Linked DNA regions of Solidesulfovibrio fructosivorans JJ]. The protein of the gene in region 1 interacts with the protein of each later gene in a pairwise test. Links are inferred from orthologs where the notes say so. Each region holds a gene or a part of one and is shown on either strand. Other genes may lie near its edges.

What was found.
Region 2: the proteins of dnaX (region 1) and dnaE interact in binary tests that used the Escherichia coli proteins (3 or more experiments, as listed by UniProt). The link is inferred for Solidesulfovibrio fructosivorans JJ] from one-to-one orthologs.

The regions. Positions count from the first base shown.
Region 1 is NZ_AECZ01000001.1:10,195-13,662, forward strand. Bases 304-3,258 are described here. They hold dnaX (DNA polymerase III subunit gamma/tau), read left to right. Parts: upstream 304-860; coding sequence 861-2,657; downstream 2,658-3,258. Other genes in these bases: DESFRDRAFT_RS00040 (branched-chain amino acid transaminase), read left to right, coding at 304-812; DESFRDRAFT_RS00050 (YbaB/EbfC family nucleoid-associated protein), read left to right, coding at 2,683-2,994; DESFRDRAFT_RS22440 (hypothetical protein), read left to right, coding at 3,095-3,256. Outside these bases: more of DESFRDRAFT_RS00040, read left to right, coding at 1-303; recombination mediator RecR, read left to right, coding at 3,382-3,468. UniProt on the Escherichia coli protein: Part of the beta sliding clamp loading complex, which hydrolyzes ATP to load the beta clamp onto primed DNA to form the DNA replication pre-initiation complex.
Region 2 is NZ_AECZ01000025.1:66-4,232, forward strand. Bases 107-4,167 are described here. They hold dnaE (DNA polymerase III subunit alpha), read right to left. Parts: upstream 3,790-4,167; coding sequence 307-3,789; downstream 107-306. Other genes in these bases: DESFRDRAFT_RS15355 (VOC family protein), read right to left, coding at 3,903-4,167. UniProt on the Escherichia coli protein: DNA polymerase III is a complex, multichain enzyme responsible for most of the replicative synthesis in bacteria. This DNA polymerase also exhibits 3' to 5' exonuclease activity. The alpha chain is the DNA polymerase catalytic subunit.

The DNA.
Region 1 (3,468 bases):
GTATTCGGGCTTACGAGTGCGTCGACGGTTCCTCGGCTGTATTCCGCCTCAAGGAACACACGGCCCGGCTGTTCGGGTCCGCCAAGATCCTGGGACTGACCATTCCTTTCACCCAAGAACAGGTAGCCGCCGCCTGCGTGGAAACCCTCAAGGCCAACAAGATGGCCGCCGGTTACATCCGGCCGCTGGTGTTCGTCGGTTTCGGCTCCATGGGCGTCAATCCCGCCGACAACCCCATCCGGCTGTCCATTGCCGTGTGGCCGTGGGGGGCCTACCTCGGCGCGGAAGCCTTGGAAAAGGGCATCAGCATCCGCACCTCGAGCTACACCCGCTACCACGTCAACTCCATGATGACCAAGGCCAAGGCCGCCGGCAACTACGTCAACTCGGTGCTGGCCAAGATGGAAGCCCTGGCCGACGGGTTCGACGAGGCCATGATGCTCGACGCCGCCGGCTATGTGGCCGAGGGCTCGGGCGAGAATATCTTCATCGTCAAGGACGGCGTCATCAAAACGCCGCCCCTGACCACGGTCCTGGCCGGCATCACCCGCGACAGCGTCCTTACCGTGGCTCGCGAACTCGGCTACGAGGTGGTGGAGCAGTTCTTCACCCGCGACGAGGTCTACGTGGCCGACGAAGTCTTCTTCACCGGAACGGCCGCCGAACTGACCCCTATCCGGGCCGTCGACCGCCGCGTCATCGGCGAAGGCCATGCCGGTCCGGTGGCCAAGGCGCTCCAGACGGCCTTCTTCAAGGTCGTCAAGGGCGAAAATCCGGCCCATGCCGACTGGCTGTACAAGTACGGTCTGTAGTACTACACCCGGGCGGTCCCCAAAAGCGGGGCCGCCCGGATACCCTTCATGAGCACCACCAGTCTTACCGCCAAATACAGGCCCCAGCGTTTCGCCGACGTCGCCGGCCAGGACGCCATCAAGCGCATCCTGTCCCGGGCCGCGGCCGAGGACAAGATCGCGCCGGCCTACCTTTTCAGCGGCACGCGCGGCGTGGGCAAGACGACGCTCGCCCGCGTGCTGGCCAAGGCGCTCAACTGCGAGAGCGCGCCCACGGCCGAACCCTGCAACGTCTGTTCCCAGTGCCGTCAGATCACGGCCGGCGTTTCCCCGGACGTCATCGAGATCGACGCCGCCACCCACGGCAAGGTGGAGGACGCCCGCAAGCTCAAGGAAGACGTGGGCTACGCGCCGCTCCAGAGCCGCTACAAGGTCTTCATCATCGATGAAGCCCACATGCTGTCCACGGCGGCCTTTAACGCGCTTTTAAAGACCTTGGAGGAGCCGCCCGCCCGGGTCACCTTCATCCTGGCCACCACAGAGGCCCACAAATTTCCGGCCACCATCATCAGCCGTTGCCAGCATTTCCTGTTCAAGCGCCTGGCCCAGCCCGAGCTCGAGGTCCATCTGGCCGGCGTGCTCGACCGCGAGGCCATCCATTACGAATCCACGGCCGTAAGCCTCATCGCCCGGCGCGGCGCGGGCAGCGTACGCGATTCCATGTCGCTTCTGGGGCAGGTGCTGGCCCTTGGCGGGGCGGAACTGACCGAAGCCGATGCCCGAGGGGTGCTGGGGCTGGCCGGTCAGGACATTTTTTTCGGGCTGATCGAAGCCATCCACGCCCAGGACGGCCCGGCCGTGGTGGAGTTGTTGCGCCAAGTGCTGGAGAAGGGCCTGGACATCGGTTTTTTTCTGCGGGAGTTGGCTGGCATGTGGCGCAATCTGTTTTTATTGCGCCAGGCCGGGCAAAAAGGACTGTCCGTGGTCGATCTGCCGGCCGAGGACAGCGGGCTTTGGCTCGATTGGGCCGGCAAATTCGACGCGGCCCACATCCACGCCTGTTGGCAGATGACGCTGGAAGGCCAGCGCCGGGTGCTGACCAGCCTGGAGCCGGCCCTGTCCCTGGAACTGCTGCTGCTCAACATGGCCTATCTGCCGAACCTGCTCCCCCTGCAAAATCTTGCCTCCTGTTCCGTCCCGCCGGAGCGTTCGGCCGGGTCCGCTCCGGGCGGCGCGCCCGCAAGCGGGACTTCCCCCCGGTCTCCGGCCGGGCCGGGGACGCCCTACGGAGCGCAGTCGCATGGGGGCCATCCCCAGGGCTCGTCCCGCCCCGCGCCGCGTCGTTTCGCGCCGTCGCCGTCCACGCCCGCTCCAGGCGCTTCGACCGGAACCGCAGCGCCGCCACCCCACGGGCAGGGAGGTTATGCCGCGAGGCAATCGCCGTCCGCCGCCGGCCATGCCGCCGTGGCCGAACATCCGGCTCCCCCCCAGAGTGCGACCGCTGCCCCGTCCGGGCCCCGAAACTGGGACGGATTCAAGCGTTTTGCCATGAAAAGCGGTGAAATCTCCGGGCTCAAGCAGGCGCGCGGCGAATTTGTCCCGGACCCCGAACCCGGCCAGGTGCGCATCCTCTGCACCAACGCCTTTCATCGCAGCCAGCTCAGCCATCCGGACAAACTGCGCCAGCTCGATGCCCTGGCCGCCCAATATTTCGGCCCCGGCGTCGCCGTGCGCGTGGATACGGCCGAGCCAGACACGGGCCGTATGTCCGGCGAAACGCTCAGCGCCTATATCGACAGCCGGCCCGAAGTGCGTCAGGCTGTTTCCGATTTCGACGCCGAGATCATCGAACGCAAGCCCCGCTGACAGCGGGACACAAGGAAGGTTCACCATGAAGGGAATGAACGAGCTGGTGCGCCAAGCCCAGGTAATGCAAAAGAAAATGGCGAAACTTCAAGAAGAGCTTCAAGAACGCACCATCGAGGGATCGGCCGGCGGCGGCATGGTCACGGCGGTGGTGTCCGGGGCCAATGAGCTCAAGTCCATCGCCATCGACAAGACCGTCGTGGACCCGAATGACGTGGAGATGCTCCAGGACCTGGTGCTCGCCGCCGTCAACGACGGCCTCAAGAAGGCCAAGGCCATGATGGAAGAGGAAATGGGCCAGCTTACCGGCGGCATCAAGATGCCGGGACTTTTCTAGAGGCGCCTCCGGCGGCCAGGGGGAAACTTTTTTCAAAAAGTTTCCCCCTGGCCCCCCTTCAAAAACTTTCAATAGGGGTTGGAAGCGGATTCGGTAAGGGATGAAAGGCTTCTGGCATTTTTTCGGAAATGGTGGAAGATTTTTCTCTCATAAAGACAAAGTGTTGCTGTTGTATGAAGGATATTTCGCCATTGGCGCATATCCCGAACCGAAGCCGGGAATTGCCTTTTGGTATGGGGCGAACGACCAGCCAGCCGCATGAACGAATCCGGACGAACCCCGATGAAATCCAACGAAAACGCGGCGTCGACCTTAACGGAAAACACTGTGCCCCCGACGGTCAACCCGGGACGCTGCCTCACCGAGAGCATCGGATAGAACGCAACAATGGCAGTACAGACGACATTGCCCGCGCCGCTGGTGGAGTTGGTCGAACAGCTCGCCCGCCTGCCTGGGCTCGGCCCCAAGTCGGCA
Region 2 (4,167 bases), on another replicon or contig:
TTAAAGGGGGGTGACCAACACTTCAAAAGGCTCTGGAAAGCTCTTCCTCCACCCCTTTCGCCCCGCAGGGGCGACGGCGTGGTGGCGGCGGAATTTGCCGGGACGAGCCTGCCGCGCAAGCGGCGGCAGCGTCCCGGCAAATTCCGCCGCCATCTTCCACTCTCCGGCCTCCGGCCGGCCAGCCCACCTCCGCCCGCCAGAGCATACCGGACGGGGGGTCCGGGGGGCGCGCTCGCCTCCCGGCGGGTCCGGGCAGAGCCCGGTCCTCTCCCCTGCCGCCTTCCCTGCCGTCTCCCTTGCCGCGCGCTACCGCACGGCAGCCGGCCGGGCCGGCACCATGCCGTGCTCGAAATCGTCCAGTTCGCGGCGCAGTTCCGGGCAGCGCCGGACGCCATAGCCCGGCCCCAGGCGCAGCCGGCAGACGGCTTTGGGCAGGCTCAGCACGAGATGCACGGAGCACTGGCCGGGGTAGCGGCGCAGGATGTCGCCGAGAGGGTCCAGGGGCACGGGCTTTTCCTCGGGACAGGCCACAAAAATTTCCACGGGCTCGTCGCTGCCGCCGATGATCTTGGACAGGGGATCGATGCGCACGGCCTGCAACTTGATGAGCGGCTTGGCTTCGCCTTCGGTCTGTTCGGTCTGACCGATCTTGGCCGTGATGAAAAGCGGCGCGTCGGCGGCCAGGTTTTCGCGGCAAAGGGCGTAGCAATCGGAGAAGACGACGACCTCGGCCTCGCCGCCGAGATGATCCTCAAGCTTGCAGAAGGCCATTTTCTGGCCTTTCTTGGTGATGATTTCCTTGGTGGTCACGCAGATGCAGGGGACCTTGACCTCGACGCCGGGTTCGAGGCCGGCGCACTGGGACAGGGTGGTGACGCGCATGGAGCGCAGGTCGCGCTCGTAGGCCAGGAGCGGATGGCTGGTGAGGTAGAAGCCGAGGGCTTCCTTCTCGTAGGCCATCATCTCCTCGTGGAGCCATTCGGGCAGCTCGGCCTCGGGGCAGGAAAGGCCCAGGCCCACAGTGGGCTTGGGCTTGTCGGGCACGAGCTCCATGAGCGACAGCCGGCCTTCGCTCTTTTCGGCCGCCCGCCGCTGGCCCACGGCCGCCGCCTGGTCGAGGCCGGCGAAAAGCCCGGCCCGGGTGCAGCCGAAGCCGTCGCAGGCCCCGCATTTGATGAGGTACTCGATGACGCGCTTGGTGACCTTGCGCATGTTCACGCGGCTGGTGAGGTCGAGCAGCGAGCTGAAGGGGCCGTCCTTTTCGCGCTCGGCCGCGATTTCGAGCACCGCGTCGCGGCCGATGTTTTTGACGGCGGCCAGGCCGTAGAGGATCTTGTTGTCCTTGACGGAAAAGTGCGGCAGGCCGGCGTTGACGTCCGGGGGACACAGCTCGATGTCGCCCGCGCGGCAGGCGGCGATATATTGCAGGAGCTTGTCCTGATTTTCCATGTCCGAGGTCATCAGGGCCGCCATGAAGGCCACGGGGTAATGGGCCTTCAAGTAGGCGGTCTGGTAGGAAATCTGGGCGTAGGCGGCGCTGTGGGACTTGTTGAAGCCGTACTCCGCGAACTTCTCCATCAAGTCGAAGATTTCGTTGGCTTTCTTGGCGTCGATCTTGTTTTGGGCGCAGCCCTCCACGAAGATGCCGCGCTGCCGGGACATTTCCTCGGCGTTTTTCTTGCCCATGGCGCGCCGCAGCAGGTCGCCGCCGCCAAGCGAATAGTTGGCCAGCACCTGGGCGATCTTCATGACCTGTTCCTGGTAGACGATGACGCCGTAGGTGGACCTCAGCGTCTCCTCCAGGAGCGGATGCGGATACTCGACCGGGTCGAGGCCGTGCTTGCGGCGGATGAACAGCTCGACCATGCCGGACCCGAGCGGTCCCGGGCGGTACAGGGCGAGCATGGCGATCAGGTCTTCAAAGCAGTTGGGTTTGAGCATGCGCAGGTATTTGCGCATGCCCTGGCTTTCCACCTGGAAGATGCCGTCGGTGTCGCCCCGGGCGAAGAGTTCGTAGGTGGCCGGGTCGGTCATGGGCAGGGTTTCGAAGTCGGGCGGCTCCTCCCCCATCTCGCGGATGATTTTCAGCGCGTCGTCGATGACCGTGATGGTTTTGAGCCCCAGGAAGTCGAACTTGACCAGTCCGGACTTCTCCACGCGCTTCATGTCCCACTGGGTCACGGTTTCATTGTTTTTTCCCTTATAGAGCGGCACGTACTCGGTCATGGCCTTGTCGGACACGACCACGCCGGCGGCATGGGTGGAGGCGTGGCGGGCCAGGCCTTCCAGGCGGCGGGAAATATCGATGAGGTGGGCAATGCGCGGATCGGTGCGGACAAGGGTCTTGAGTTCCGGCTCGAGTTCCAGCGCCTTGTCGATGGTCATCTTGAGGTCTTCGGGAATGAGCTTGGCGATGCGGTCGGTCTCGCCGAAGGTCATGCCGAGGGCCCGGCCCACGTCGCGCACCACGCCCTTGGCCTTCATGGTGCCGAAGGTGGTGATCTGGGCCACGGCGTCCGCGCCGTAATGCTCGGTGACGTAGCGGATCACCTCGTGGCGGCGGCGTTCGCAGAAGTCCACGTCGATATCGGGCATGCTCACGCGCTCGATATTGAGGAAGCGCTCGAAGAAGAGGTCGTAGGGCATTGGATCGAGGTTGGTGATCCGCAGCGAATAGGCGACCAGGGACCCGGCCGCCGAGCCGCGCCCCGGCCCGACGGGGATGTCGTGGTCCTTGGCCCAGTTGATGAAGTCCTGGACGATGAGGAAGTAGCCCGGGAAGCCCATTTTCGTGATGACGCCGAGTTCAAGCTCCAGGCGCTCCCAGTACTGCTTCGGGTCCGCCTCCGGCATCTTGGCCAGGCGCTTTTTGAGGCCCTCCCGGGCCATGTCGCTCATGACGTCGTCAAGGGACTTGCCGGGCGGAGCCTTGTAGACCGGAAAATGGTAGCCGTCGAAATCGAGCTTCACGTCGATGCGGTCGGCGATCTCGCAGGTGTTGGCCAGGGCCTGGGGCACATCCTTGAAGGCCTCGGCCATCTCCTCGGGGGAACGATAGTAGAGGTCGTTGGAGGTGAACCGCATGCGCTTGACGTCGTCCACGCAGGCGGCGGTCTGGATGCACAGCAGGATGTCGTGGGCCTCGGCGTCGTCGGCGTGGAGGTAGTGGCAGTCGTTGGTGGCGACAAGCGGCAGCTTGAGGTCGTCGGAAAGCTCGATGAGGAAATTGTTGACCGTGGTCTGTTCGGGAATGCCGTTGTCCTGGATCTCCAGGTAGAATCGGTCCGGAAACAGGGCCGCGTACTCCCTGGCCGTGGCCACGGCCGCGTCCCGGCTCTCCCGCAAAAGCTTCTGGTTGATCTCGCCCTTGAGGCAGGCGGACAGGGCGATAAGCCCCTCGCCGTACTGGCCGAGCAGTTCCTTGTCCACGCGGGGCTTGTAGTGAAAGCCCTCGAGGTGGCCTTTTGAAACGAGCTTGAGCAGGTTGTGGTAGCCGGTCATGTCCTTGGCCAAAAGCACAAGGTGGTAACCGGCGTCGCGGGGGGAGCGGGCGTCCTTTTTGCGCCGGTCCTCCTTGGCCACGTAGACCTCGCAGCCGATGATGGGCTTGAGGTCCGCCTTCTTGGCGTAGTCGTAGAACATCAACGCGCCGTGAAGGTTGCCGTGGTCGGTGATGGCCGCGGCCGGGCAGCCGAAGCCCTTGGCGGTCTTAACGAGGTCGCCGATGCGGATGGCCCCGTCGAGGAGGCTGTATTCGGTATGGCAGTGCAGATGGACGAAATCGGACATGGTCGCTTTTGGGGGTAAGAATCTTCGGGCGCGGGACACCCCGCCCCAAGGCGGTATAGCGCACCCGCGCGCGTCTGGAAACGGCCTGGAAATGACTCCTGAAACCGGGCCGGCTAGCCCCAGCTTTGGATCTCGATCATGTTACCCTCGGGATCGCGCATGTAGCGGAAGGTGAGCTTGCCCACGCCCGGCACCTCGCGCGAAGCCAGTTCCCCGACGGCAGAACCGCCGGCGTCGAGCATCTCGCGGGCCTTGGCCGCCACATCGTCCACGAGGAAGGCGATATGGGCGAATCCCGGCGTATTGGCGTTCACCTCGAGGCGATCGCCCAGGGCGTCGTAGGAAAATATCTCGAGCGTGGGACCGGTGTCGCCATGC